Regions from separate parts of the Streptomyces sp. NBC_01622 genome, predicted to be linked through region 3. Evidence: riboswitches for the same ligand, from Rfam matches in the RefSeq annotation. Region 3 holds a riboswitch; each other region holds the start of a gene.
The links. A riboswitch is a leader RNA that binds a small molecule or an ion and turns the genes downstream of it on or off. The one in region 3 is predicted to bind cyclic di-AMP.

Region 1 (4,434 bases), 4.8 Mb from region 3:
CCGTCTCCCGCTTCCTGAACGGCGGCCACTACGTCTCACCGGCCGCCCGCACCGCCGTGGAGACGGCGATCAGGAAGACGGGCTACGTCGTCAACCGGCACGCCCGCTCCCTGAGCACCGGACGGTCGGACTCGGTGGCGTTCCTCCTCACCGAGCCGCAGGAGAAGTTCTTCGAGGACCCCAACTTCAATGTCCTGCTGCGGGGTTGCACCGAACACCTGGCCCGCCACGACATCCCCCTGCTCCTGATGCTGGCCTCCTCCAAGGACGACCGCCGCCGCCTCACCCGCTACATCACCTCGGGCCACGTGGACGGCGTGCTGCTCGTCTCCAACCACAGCGGCGACCCGGTGGCGGCCGAACTCCGCGACGCCGGCATCGCGTTGGTGGCCTGCGGCAAACCGCTCGGCCCCGCCTCCAAGTACAGCTACGTGGCCGCAGCCGACCGCGACGGCGCCCAGGAGATGGTCCGCCACCTCATCTCCCGGGGCAGACGCCGCATCGCCATGGTCACCGGCCCGCTCGACGCCCCCGGCGGCCCCGACCGCCTGGCCGGTTACCGGGACGTCCTCACGGAGGCGGGCTTGCCCCACGACCCCGCACTCGTGGTGGAGGGCGACTACCGCCGCACGGGAGGCGAGGAAGCAGCCCGCCGACTCCTCACCCAGGCCCCCGACATAGACGCGGTGTTCGTGGCCTCGGACCTCATGGCCCTAGGAGTCGTCAACACCCTCCAGCAATCCGGCCGTTCGGTCCCGGATGACATCGCTGTCGGAGGCTTCGACGACTCGGCGGCGGCCACGGCGATCACCCCGGCACTCACCACCATGCGGCAGCCCTACGACCGCATCAGCGCCGAGATGGTCCGCATGCTGCTGGCTCAGATCGCCGGCGAGGACACGGCGGGCGTGATCCTGCCCACCGAACTGGTGGTCCGGGAGTCGGCATAACCGCCGTAACTGTCAAACCAACCGGAACTCGGGTCAACGGATGTGAAGGCAGCAGCCGTCCGGTTCGTGTCGAGTCGGTGGGGCGTTCCATCCGTATTCTCTGATCATGGCCGCACCCCTCGCATATGCACTGATCGCCACCGACCTGGACGGAACGCTGCTGCGCGGCGACGACACACTCTCCGACCGGTCCCGCATCGCACTGGCGAGGGCGACGGCGGCCGGCGCCCGGCACCTGGTCGTCACCGGCCGGCCCGCCCCGAGGGTGCGACCGCTCCTCGAAGACCTCGGCAGCAGGGGGCTCGCGGTGTGCGGACAGGGCGCGCAGTTGTACGACGCCGGCGCGGACCGTCTGCTCTGGTCGGTCACCCTGGACCGGGAGTTGGCGGAGACCGCGCTCGGCAAGATCGAGGCGGAAGTGGGCCAGGTGTACGCGGCGGTCGACCAGGACGGAGTGGACGGCCTCACGCTGATCGAGCCCGGCTACCTGATGCCGCACCCCACGCTGCCCGCAGTGCGGGTGGGCAAGCGCGACGACTTGTGGTCCGAACCGATCAGCAAGGTGCTGCTCCGTCACCCGGCCCTGGAGGACGACGAGTTGGCGTCCACGGCGCGCTCGGTGGTCGGTTCACTGGCCTCGGTCACCATGTCGGGCCCCGGCACCGTCGAACTCCAGCCACTCGGCATCACCAAGGCGACGGGCCTCGCCCTCGCCGCCCGACACCTCGGCCTCCACCCCTCCGACACCATCGCCTTCGGCGACATGCCGAACGACATCCCGATGTTCGACTGGGCGGCACATGGAGTGGCGATGGCGAACGCCCACCCCGAACTCAAGGCGGTGGCGGACGAGGTGACGTCATCGAACGAGGACGACGGCATCGCGGTGGTACTGGAAAGACTCTTCGGCTGAGCTTTGAATGGCGCCGAAGGGGCCCATTCGGGGGCGCGGGGCTGTGTCAATTTGCGGCTCCGCCGCGCGGGCGCGACCAGCCACGACGGCGCGTCAGACGCACAAACAACCCGTCGTGACTGGTCCCACGTTTCTAGTAAGCCCCGTAAACGTTGTCGATCGACCCGTACACCGCCGCCGCGTAGTTGCAAGCAGCCGTGATGTTCGCAACCGGGTCATACGGGTCGAACGAAGTCCCGGCAACGTGATACGCGTTGAACGTCGGGTCGATGACCTGGAGCAGCCCCTTCGACGGCGTACCGGCCGCCGCGTTGGAGTCCCAGTTGTTGATCGCGTACGGGTTGCCGGACGACTCACGGATCACGTTCCGGTAGATCCCGTTGTACGTCCCCGGAATCCCCTTCTGCGCCATGATCGCGAGCGACTCACGGATCCACCCGTCAAGGGTGTTGGGGTACCCGGCGACCGTGGTCGACGAGGTCGTGGCGGCCGAGGCGGTGGTCGCCCCCACGACGGGCAGGGCGAGGATCGCGACACCGGTACCGGCGACAACGACACGGCGGACAAGGCGGGCGCGGCGGGACTGAGCGGATGCAGGCATGACGAGGTTCCTCTCCGTCGCCTGCGAGGTGAGCTGTCGGGTTCGGGCTGGGAGGTGCCCGGCCACGCCCTCACGGACGTGACTTAACCCCAAGCCGTCCCGGTCGTGCTGACCGGTCCGGCGACTTACCTGGGTCCCCCGCTCCTGCCGTGCGAGAAGTTCGTGACTGGGATGCCGGGCGGCGGCAGGATTCGGCGTTCCGCTCGACAGGCCCGGAAACTATGCGAGAGCACATGTCCGGAACAAGTGGCGGAATCACACCTAACCCGTATTGACCTTGATCTGAGGCGTATGGGGCAGTTGATCCTTTGCGTAAGCCAAGGTTCAACTGTCAATAGCCGCAAGGGGAAACCTAAAAACACAGGACCACAGGTCACCCACAGAAATACGTGACCCAACTCACGACGGGATTAAGAACGGCAAATCGGGCATTCGTCCTCAACTGGCAGTTCTCGGAATCCTTTTCTCCCAGGTGCGATGAAAGATCACTTCGCTGCCCTCGGTGCAGATCACCTCATTCGAGGTAATAAAGTCCGTTTCGTCGCAAGTGATCTCGGACCGCGTGCGCACGGTCGTGTCCCATCCCAGCTCCGGCCGATGCAGCCGGATCGTCCAATCGGACCGCGTACGGGCGGACAACGGATCCGACTCGTCGATCGTGTACGTCTCCAGCGCGTCCTCGGTGAACTCAAGCCCGTCCGGATACACACGCGTGCCGCCGTACCGGGGATCCACCTCCAGCCGCCACTCGCCCTTCGCCACGTCCCGCACGACCAGCCGCTCGGGCCGCGGCTCGTCCAGCGTGGCCGGGTAGTTGACCCCGATCGGCGCGGCCTCCTCGGGCTCGTCGAAGCGAATGTCGTAGGTCAACTCCCGCTCCCGCACGGGAAGTTCCAGCGCACTCCCCTCCGGATCCAACGTGAACCCCGCCCCCGACTCCGGCTGCGGCCAGATCCACGGCCAGTACGCCGACGACACCGCGAGCCGGATGCGATGCCCGGGCGGGAACGCGTGCCCGATGGCGTTCAGCTCGAAGGTCACGTCCTCCGTGGCGCCCGGCGTCCACGGCACCGCCCGGTCCCGCCCGTGCCGAGCCGACAGGTTCAGCACCCCCCGGGTGACCAGCGTCGAGGAACCGTCCGGGGCGACATCGCACAGCCGGGCGATCACCTGCCCGCGCTCCACCTCACTCGTCAGCCGCAGCCGCACCCTCGGCCGCCCCAGCACCCACGTCTCGGCCGGCACCTCGAACTCGAAGCACGCCGACCGCGCGTCCTCGTCCCGCTGGTCCGGCGGCAGGTCGGCGTCGTTCCCGAACGGGAAGAAACGGCCCGCGTCCACACCGGTGTGCATGGGGGAGCGGACCACGACGGGCGCGCCCCGCAGACCGTACGTCGTCGTCTTCACGTGCGGCGAGGGCCACGCGGGCTCGCCGACCCAACGGCCGGGCAGGGTGTCGTAGACCGTGGCCGGAGGATGCGAGTCGCTGACGTAGGCGCGCAGGAGCGGGTCGGCGGTGACTCCGGTGTCCCCCGTGCCGGAGGCACTGTCGGATGCAGGCTTCAGCCAGTGGTCCCACCAGCGGAGGGTCTCCTGGAGGAAGCCGATCGCGGGTCCTGGCGGCAGGCCCCGGTCGGGGTACTGGTGGGACCACGGCCCGATCAGGCCGCGCACCCGGTCGGGCGGGAGGTGTTCGACGAGCCGTAGGACCGTGTCGCGGTACGGGTCGTGCCAGCCGCCCACCGCGAGGACGGCCGCCCGGATCGCGCCGTAGTCCTCGCAGACGCTGCCGTGCTTCCAGTAGTCGTCGCGGAGCTGGTGGGCGAGCCAGGTGTGGATGAACGGGTCGATCCGTTCGAGGCGCTTGAGCCACATGTCGCGCCAGATCAGGCCCGCGTACTCGGGGTCCGGCGGGCGGGCGACGAAGGCGAGCATGGTGGCCGCCCAGGCGTGCAGGTCGACGGCGAGGG
Region 2 (4,434 bases), 1.4 Mb from region 3:
GTCGTCAAGAACGAGCGCCGCCAGCGCTACGACAACGTGCCCTACGGGACGGCGTTCGAGAAGCTGACCGCGCTCGCCTACCCGGAGGGCCACCCCTACCACCACACGCCCATCGGCTCGATGGCGGACCTGGACGCGGCCACCCTGGAGGACGCCCGCGCGTTCTTCCGCACCTACTACGCGCCCAACAACGCGGTCCTGTCCGTGGTCGGCGACATCGACCCCGAGCAGACGCTCGCCTGGATCGAGAGGTACTTCGGGTCCATCGCCTCGCACGACGGCAAGCCCACACCCCGTGACGGCTCACTGCCCGACACGATGGGCGGCGAACTGCGCGAGATCGTCGAGGAGGAGGTCCCGGCCCGCGCCCTGATGTGCGCCTACCGGCTCCCGGAGGACGGCACGCGCGCGTCCGACGCGGCCGACCTGGCCCTCACCATCCTCGGCGGCGGCGAGTCCTCGCTCCTCTACAACCGCCTTGTACGGCGCGACCGTACGGCCGTCGCGGCCGGCTTCGGTCTGCTGCGGCTGGCCGGAGCGCCCTCCCTGGGGTGGCTGGACGTCAAGACGTCCGGTGACGTCGAGGTGCCCGTCATCGAGGCAGCCATCGACGAGGAGCTCGCCCGGTTCGCCGCGGAGGGCCCCACGGCCGAGGAAATGGAGCGCGCCCAGGCCCAGTTGGAGCGCGAGTGGCTGGACCGGCTCGGCACGGTCGCGGGCCGCGCGGACGAACTGTGCCGCTACGCCGTCCTGTTCGGCGACCCGCAGCTCGCCCTGACCGCCGTACAGCGCGTCCTGGACGTGACGGCGGAGGAGGTCCAGGAGGTCGCCAAGACGCGCCTGCGGCCCGACAACCGCGCGGTGCTCGTTTACGAGCCGATCGCGGACGAGGATGCCGACAATGACGCCGACGAAGTAGCAGCGGCCGAGGCCGGCGACGAGAACGAGGAGGCGGCCAAGTGACCGAGCTCGCCACGATGGAATTCCACCCGCAGCCCCAGGCGGGCGAGGCCAGGCCGTGGGCCTTCCCGGCGCCCGAGCGCGGGACGCTCGGCAACGGCCTGACGGTCCTGCGCTGCCACCGGCCCGGCCAGCAGGTCGTCGCCGTCGAGGTGCTTCTCGACGCACCCCTGGAAGCCGAACCGGCAGGCCTGGACGGCGTCGCCACGATCACCGCGCGTGCCTTCTCCGAGGGCACCGACAAGCACTCCGCCGAGGAGTTCGCCGCCGAGCTGGAGCGCTCCGGCGCCACTCTCGATGCGCACGCCGACCACCCCGGACTGCGCCTGAGCCTGGAGGTCCCGGCCTCGCGCCTGGTCAAGGGCCTCGGCCTGCTGTCGGACGCCCTCAGGGCGCCCGCCTTCGCGGACAGCGAGGTCGAGCGGCTGGTCCGCAACCGCCTCGACGAGATCCCGCACGAGACGGCCAACCCGTCCCGCCGCGCGGCCAAGGAGCTCTCCAAGGAGCTGTTCCCGGCGAGCTCGCGCATGTCGCGCCCGCGCCAGGGTACCGAGGAGACCGTCCAGAAGATCGACTCCGGGGCCGTACGCGCCTTCTACGACCGGCACGTCCGCCCCGCGACCGCCACCGTCGTGGTCGTCGGCGACCTCACCGGCATCGACCTGGACGCGCTGCTCGCCGACACCCTGGGCTCGTGGACCGGCCCCGCCGGCCAGCCGCGCCCCGTGCCGCCGGTGACCGCCGACGACACCGGGCGGGTCGTGATCGTGCACCGGCCCGGCGCCGTCCAGACGCAGCTGCTCATCGGCCGCGTCGGAGCCGACCGGCACGACCGCGTGTGGCCGGCGCAGGTGCTCGGCACGTACTGCCTCGGCGGCACCCTCACCTCCCGCCTGGACCGCGTCCTGCGCGAGGAGAAGGGCTACACCTACGGTGTGCGGGCCTTCGGCCAGGTGCTGCGTTCGGCACCCGACGGCACGGGCGCCTCGATGCTCGCCATCAGCGGCTCCGTGGACACCCCGAACACGGGTCCCGCCCTGGACGACCTGTGGACGGTGCTCCGCAAGCTCGCCGAGGGCGGACTCACCGACGCCGAGCGGGACATCGCCGTACAGAACCTCGTCGGGGTGGCGCCGCTCAAGTACGAGACCGCCGCGGCCGTGGCGAGCACGCTGGCCGACCAGGTCGAGCAACACCTGCCCGACGAGTACCAGGCGACGCTGTACCAGCAGCTCGCCGCGACCGGCACCGTGGAGGCCACCGCGGCGGTTGTCAACGCCTTCCCGGTGGACCGTCTGGTGACGATCCTCGTCGGCGACGCGGAGCAGATCAAGGAGCCCGTCGAGGCCCTCGGTATCGGCGAAGTGACCGTCGTTCCGGCGGAGTAGTCGGAACAGCGGCACGCGCGCGTGGGGGAGCCCTGATGACTGAACCGCCATCAGGGCTCCCTATTGTCCGAATTGGGGGAGAGGTTGCCTGTCTGCCCTGTGGCATGCGCTACAAAAACCGTGATCCGTTTGGGGATTGAAAGTGGCCCCCCTTAGCGTCGGTCCGGCTGTCCGTCAGGCACCGCGCCGCACTCGCGGCACCGGACAGTCATCGCCGAGTCCCCGTACGGCGCGAGCCAGGGGAGCCGGGGACCCACATGAGTCCCTGGGGTGAATCGGACGCCCGCGCGCGTGGCGGGGGAGTCCGTAGGAGACCTTCCTGCTCCGAACCCGTCAGCTAACCCGGTAGGCGAGAAGGAAGGAAAGGACCAGCCACTTCATGGCGTTCACCCGCGCCACCGGGAAGCACCGTCGCCCGAGCCGGACCCACCGCACCACCGTTCGCGCCGCGAGCGTCGCCGCGTTCGCCACCACCGGAGTCGTCGGCACCCTGGCCAGCGCCCCCGCGTTCGCCGCCGAGCCCGCCCCCGAACAGACCGGCCTCACGCCCGTCGTCGCCATCGGCGACTCCGTGGCCGAGAAGATCGACGCCCAGGCCGTCGCCCAGCGGCGGGCCGCCGCCGAGACGCTCGCCGAGGAGACCGCCCGCGCCAAGGCCGCCGCCCAGGCCGAGGCGGCCCGTGAGGCCCAGGCGCGCGCCGCCCGTGAGGCCGAGCGCAAGAGGCTCAACACCTTCGTCGCGCCGGTCGCCAACTCCTATGTGTCCACCGGCTACAAGACCGGTGGCTCCCTGTGGTCCTCCGGCGCCCACACGGGCATCGACTTCCACGCCTCGACCGGCACCAGCGTCCACGCGGTGGGCTCCGGCACCGTCGTCGAGGCCGGCTGGGGCGGCTCGTACGGCAACCAGGTCGTGATCAAGATGGCCGACGGCATGTACACCATGTACGGCCACCTGTCGTCCATCGGCGTCTCCGTCGGCCAGAAGGTCACCCCGGGTCAGCAGATCGGCCTCTCCGGGGCGACCGGCAACGTCACCGGACCGCACCTCCACTTCGAGGCCCGCACGACCGCCGAGTACGGCTCGGACGTCGACCCCGTCGCCTACCTCCGCAAGCACGACGTCAACGTCTGACGACGCACCACCCCACTTCCCGGAGCCCCGGCCCGCAGGCCGGGGCTTTCGGCGTTTCCGGACCCCTCCTGTCCAAAAAATATCCATGGATTCCGGTCCGCCATCGGAAATTCCCGCTGATTGCAATAGAGTCACGGAACACACGTCAATCGTCGACGTTTCACGGGGATTAAGGCGGAGGTCGGACATGCGTATTCCGGCGCACTCGGTATGCACGGCGATCCGGGACGACATCGTCGCCGGTGTCTACGAGCGCGGCGGCCGGCTCACGGAGGAACTCCTCGCGCGCCGGTACGGCGTCTCGCGCGTCCCCGTGCGGGAGGCCCTGCGCACGCTGGAGGCGGAGGGGTTCGTGGTGACCCGGCGGCACGCGGGCGCGTGCGTCGCGGAACCGACCGAGCAGGAGGCCGCCGACCTGCTGGAGATGCGGATGCTGCTGGAGCCGCTCGGTGCCTCGCGCGCCGCCCAGCGGCGTACCGAGGCCCACCTCAAGGTGCTGCGCGGCCTCGTCAGGCTGGGCCAGGAGCGCGCCAGGAGGGGCAACAGCGAGGATCTGCGCTCCCTGGGCAGCTGGTTCCACGAGACGCTGGCCCAGGCCTCCGGGAGCCCCGCGCTGACCTCGATGCTGACCCAGCTGCGGCACAAGATCGCCTGGATGTACGTGGTGGAGGCGCCGGCCAACCCCGTGGAGTCCTGGGCGGAGCACGGGGCCATCGTGGACGCCGTGGCGCGCGGCGACGCCGAGCGCGCGCGGGCGATCACCGCCCTGCACACCGAGCGCGCGGGCACCGCGCACCGGCTGCGCTTTCCCGGCGGCGCGAACGGCACGGACCGCGTGAGGACTTCGCAACCTCCCGTAAACATGTCGGGTCTCCGGCATTAACACGGGCGCCGTATACAAAGAGGGGATAATTCGCGGGGGATTATTTCTGCTGCCCGCAAATGGAATTG
Region 3 (4,434 bases):
TCGGCGACTGGACCCCCAACCCGGACCGCTTCCCCGCCGGCCTCAAGCCGCTCGCCGACCGCGTCCACTCACTGGGCATGCAGTTCGGCATCTGGGTCGAGCCCGAGATGATCAACCCGGACAGCGACCTCTACCGCGCCCACCCGGACTGGGTGCAGTACCAGGAGGGGCGAAAGCGGACGGAGTTCCGCAATCAGCTCGTCCTCAACCTCGCCCGCGAGGACGTCCAGGAGTATCTCTGGGAGCAGCTCGACGGCCTCCTCTCCAGCGCCCCCATCGACTATGTGAAGTGGGACTTCAACCGCTGCTTCACCGACGCGGGCTGGCCCGGCGACGCCTATCCGCAGCGCCTCTGGGTCGACCATGTGCGCGCGTTGTACGCCCTGTTGGACCGGCTGCGGGAGGCCCACCCCGGTGTGGCCTTCGAGTCCTGCTCGGGCGGCGGCGGCCGGATCGACCTCGGCATCCTCAGCCGTACGGACCAGGTGTGGACCTCGGACAACACCGACCCGCTCGACCGGCTCGCCATCCAGCACGGCTTCAGCCAGATCCACCCCGCGCGCGTGATGGCCGCCTGGGTCACCGACAGCCCGAACACCCAGCTCAACGACCGGGTCAGCAGCCTGCGCTTCCGGTTCGTGAGTGCCATGGCCGGGGTGCTCGGCGTGGGCGGCGACCTCTCGGAGTGGACCGAGGAGGAACTAGCCGAGGCCCGCGAGTGGATCGGCCTCTACAAGGAGATCCGGCCGCTCGTGCAGCACGGCGACCTCCACCGGCTGCGCCCGCCGACCGGCGGACTGAGCGCCGTGCAGTACACGCGCGGCGACGAGAGCGTCGTCCTCGCCCTGCTCCAGGCGCAGCACTACGGCGAGCCGGTACCGGCGCTCCGGCTGCGCGGACTCGACCCGGCGGCGTCGTACGAATGCCTCGAAACGGGCGAAGTCCACCGAGGCGCTGTCCTGTTGCACCACGGGCTGCGGACCGGGCTGCGGGGTGACCTCGATGCGACGGTTCTCCGGCTGCGTCGCATCTGAGCCTTCTGTCCGAATTGCAGCCTTCGTTACAACTCGCTCTGGAATAAGGGAAGCTGAGGGGTTGTACGTGAGCAGCGTCATATCCGTGACCGTACGTCGCTCGTCATGTTCACGTAATTGACATGCTTTTCCAGGGGAATTGAGGGCGAAGTCGGGTGGGAATTCACGCAGGGTGACTGTGAATTCCCACAGGAGATCACAAGAAACACAAAACCGTGGAACCTCCTGCTTGTCCCTTTGCGTCTTCCTCGCTTACGTTCGCCACCAATCCGGACGGACGCCCAATCCTGCCGCCGACCGGACTCCGCACACACCCACCCGTATGCGGCAGGAGCGGGGGACCCACAGGTAGGACGCCTGTTCCGGTCTCCGGAACGGGCTTGGGGTAAAGCCGCGCCCAGCGCGCGGCCGGGCATCTCCAGCCCGCACCCGACAGCTCACCCCGCAGGCGCCGGAGAGGAATTCGTCATGCCCGCGAAGGGTAAGCACCGCCGTCCCAAGTCCCAGCGCCTCACCCGCTCGATAGCCCTAGCCGGAACCGGCGGTGCCGCGCTCGCCCTTCCGCTCATGGGGGCCACCGGCGCCCATGCGGCCACTTCGACTTCCGCTCCGGAAAAGGCCGTTCAATCGGTTCCGGCAACTGAGAAGACGGTGACGCAGAAGGCGGCGACCGCCAAGACCGAAGGCGTCAAGACGTATTCGGTGAAGGCGGGCGACTGGCTCGCGAAGATCGCCGAGGACCAGGACGTCACCGGCGGTTGGAAGAAGATCTACCAGGACAACCGCGAGGCCATCGGCGCCGACCCCTCGCTGATCCACCCGGGCCTCAAGCTCTCCCTCGGCAAGAAGGCCACGACGAGCACGAGCACGGACACCGGGGCGAGCACGGCCAAGTCGTCCGGCACTTCGTCCACTTCGTCCTCCTCTTCGAAGAAGACGACCGCCACCCAGAGCGCCGACACCACCAGCACCTCCAGCGGCTACACCCTCCCCGTGACCGGCGGCACCATCGGTACCGGCTACCACGTCGCGGGCAGCATGTGGTCCAGCGGCTATCACACGGGCGTCGACTTCGTCGTCCCGACCGGCACCACCGTCAAGGCGGTCGCCGCAGGTACGGTCGTCTCGGCGGCCTACGACGGCGCCTACGGCAACGAGGTCGTCATCCGGCATGCGGACGGCGAGTACTCGCAGTACGCCCACATGTCGCAGCTGTCCGTCTCGGCCGGCCAGACCGTGACCGAGGGTCAGCAGATCGGCCTTTCCGGCGCGACCGGCAATGTGACCGGCCCGCACCTGCACTTCGAGATCCGGACCACTCCGTACTACGGCTCGGACGTGGACCCGGTCGCCTACCTCCGCTCGCACGGCGTCACCGTCGGCTGACATCAGGGCCCGGTGCAGGGCAGTTCCCGGGGTCAACGCCCCTGACCAGGGGCTTATTCCGACTTTGGACAACCCTTTACAAGTGGCTTATCTCACCGTCCGTCAACCCCATATTACGATCGCGTAGGTCACACACCAGGGTGAACTATGGTTGCCGTGGCTAACGATTCGAAGAGTGGCAACAGATCAGTGATCGGGTCGTACGTGGCGGTGGGGGACAGCTTCACCGAGGGCGTCGGCGACCCCGGGCCCGACGGGGCGATGGTCGGCTGGGCCGACCGGTTCGCGGTACTGCTCGCGGACCGGCGGCCCGAGGGCGACTTCGAGTACACCAACCTCGCCGTGCGCGGGAAACTGCTCGACCAGATCGTGGCCGACCAGCTCACCCGGGCCAAGGAGATCGGCCCCGACCTGGTCTCCTTCTGCGCGGGCGGCAACGACATCATCCGTCCCGGCACCGACCCCGACGAGGTGGCCGAGCGCTTCGAACGCGCGGTCGCCGACCTCACCTCCGCCGTCGGCACCGTCCTGGTGACGACCGGCTTCGACACCCGTGGTGTGCCGGTGCTCAAGCATCTGCGCGGCAAGATCGCCACCTACAACGGGCATGTGCGTGCCATCGCCGACCGCTACGGCTGCCCGGTGCTCGACCTGTGGTCTCTGAAGACGGTCCAGGACCGCCGGGCCTGGGACGGCGACCGGCTCCACCTCTCTCCCGAGGGCCACACGCGCGTGGCGCTCCGCGCCGGTCAGGTCCTCGGCGTCGAGGTCCCGGCCGACCCGGACCAGCCCTGGCCGCCGCTTCCGCCGCGCGGCACGCTCGACATCCGCCGCGACGACGTGCACTGGGCGCGCGAGTACCTGGTGCCGTGGATCGGACGCCGACTGCGCGGCGAGTCCTCGGGCGACCACGTGGAGGCCAAGGGCGCGCTGTCGCCCGACGACATCAAGATGCGGATCGAGTCGGTCGCTTGACGGAACGACGGGAGCGACGCGCCGAGGAGGACGTGCCCGGGGTGTGAGAGCGACCGCGGGCCGTTCCCCGATGCCGGAGAACTCCGTCCGGTACCGCCCGTTTCAGGGAGCGGTCAACGCCGCCCGCTCCAGGCCGAGTTCCCGCGCGAGCGCCTCGTCGACCCACTCCAGGGCCCGCGTCCGCGACACCGCGCCCGCGTACGCCGTCATCTGTACGGCCAGACCGTCCAGGAGAGCCGTGAGGCGCAGGGCCGCGGCGTTCGGGTCCGCGCAGTGGAACTCGCCCGCGATCACCCCCTCGGCGACGACCTCCGCGAGCGCCTGCTTCCACTGCCGGTCGAGATCGCGCGTGACCTCCAGCAGGGCGGGTTCGCGCAGCGCCGCCGCCCAGCCCTCGATCCACAGCCGCCACCCCTTGGCCTGCCCGGTCGGCGCGTACCAGCGCACCGCCGCACGCAGCCGGCGCAGCGCGGTCGTCCGCCGGCCGAGCAGCTTGCGCAGATGCGCGAGATCGTCCTCGGCGGCATGAGCGAACGCGGCGGCGACCAGCTTCTCCTTGGTCGAGAAGTGATAGAGCACCAGCGCGTTGCTCACCCCGAGCGCCGAGGCCACATCGGCGATCCTGACCGCCGCCACACCCCGCGCCTCGATCTGCTCGACCGCGGCCCGCAGCAACTCCGCACGCCGCTCCGCCACACCCAACCGCACTCTCGCCACCCGGCCACCTTATTCCGTGGCCCGCGAAGCTGTTGCCCCGTGCCTCACCGGTACCAGCCGAACCGCTCCGCGATGACCGGCAGCCGGTCGGCGACGATGGCGTGCGCGGCGGCGCGCGGTGTCGTGCCGTCGGCCTCCGCGCGGGCCAGCATCAGCTCGATCAGGGCGCGCATCGAACGCCGGGTGTGGGCGAACGCCTCGTCCGCGTCCGCACCGATGTCGCCGAACAGGGTCCACCACCACCAGGCGTTCGTCCCGGAGTTCACGACCACGTCCGGCAGTACGACGACCCCGCGCGCGGAGAGCAGTTCCTCCGCCTCCG

Region 1: another riboswitch for cyclic di-AMP. It lies ahead of OH768_RS30720 (transglycosylase SLT domain-containing protein); the one in region 3 lies ahead of OH768_RS08455 (peptidoglycan DD-metalloendopeptidase family protein).
Region 2: another riboswitch for cyclic di-AMP. It lies ahead of OH768_RS14305 (M23 family metallopeptidase); the one in region 3 lies ahead of OH768_RS08455 (peptidoglycan DD-metalloendopeptidase family protein).

What each region holds. Positions count from the first base shown of each region.
Region 1 is NZ_CP109293.1:6,661,288-6,665,721, forward strand. Features, by position in the region: gene OH768_RS30710 (LacI family DNA-binding transcriptional regulator) at 1-950, shown strand, start outside; gene OH768_RS30715 (HAD family hydrolase) at 1,057-1,863, shown strand; gene OH768_RS30720 (transglycosylase SLT domain-containing protein) at 1,997-2,464, opposite strand; cyclic di-AMP (ydaO/yuaA leader) riboswitch at 2,470-2,671, opposite strand; gene OH768_RS30725 (CocE/NonD family hydrolase) at 2,903-4,434, opposite strand, start outside.
Region 2 is NZ_CP109293.1:3,213,240-3,217,673, reverse strand. Features, by position in the region: gene OH768_RS14315 (M16 family metallopeptidase) at 1-963, shown strand, start outside; gene OH768_RS14310 (M16 family metallopeptidase) at 960-2,348, shown strand; cyclic di-AMP (ydaO/yuaA leader) riboswitch at 2,551-2,714, shown strand; gene OH768_RS14305 (M23 family metallopeptidase) at 2,728-3,483, shown strand; gene OH768_RS14300 (GntR family transcriptional regulator) at 3,671-4,366, shown strand.
Region 3 is NZ_CP109293.1:1,823,749-1,828,182, reverse strand. Features, by position in the region: gene OH768_RS08460 (alpha-galactosidase) at 1-1,034, shown strand, start outside; cyclic di-AMP (ydaO/yuaA leader) riboswitch at 1,336-1,498, shown strand; gene OH768_RS08455 (peptidoglycan DD-metalloendopeptidase family protein) at 1,503-2,420, shown strand; gene OH768_RS08450 (SGNH/GDSL hydrolase family protein) at 2,610-3,395, shown strand; gene OH768_RS08445 (TetR/AcrR family transcriptional regulator) at 3,498-4,112, opposite strand; gene OH768_RS08440 (Glu/Leu/Phe/Val dehydrogenase dimerization domain-containing protein) at 4,157-4,434, opposite strand, start outside.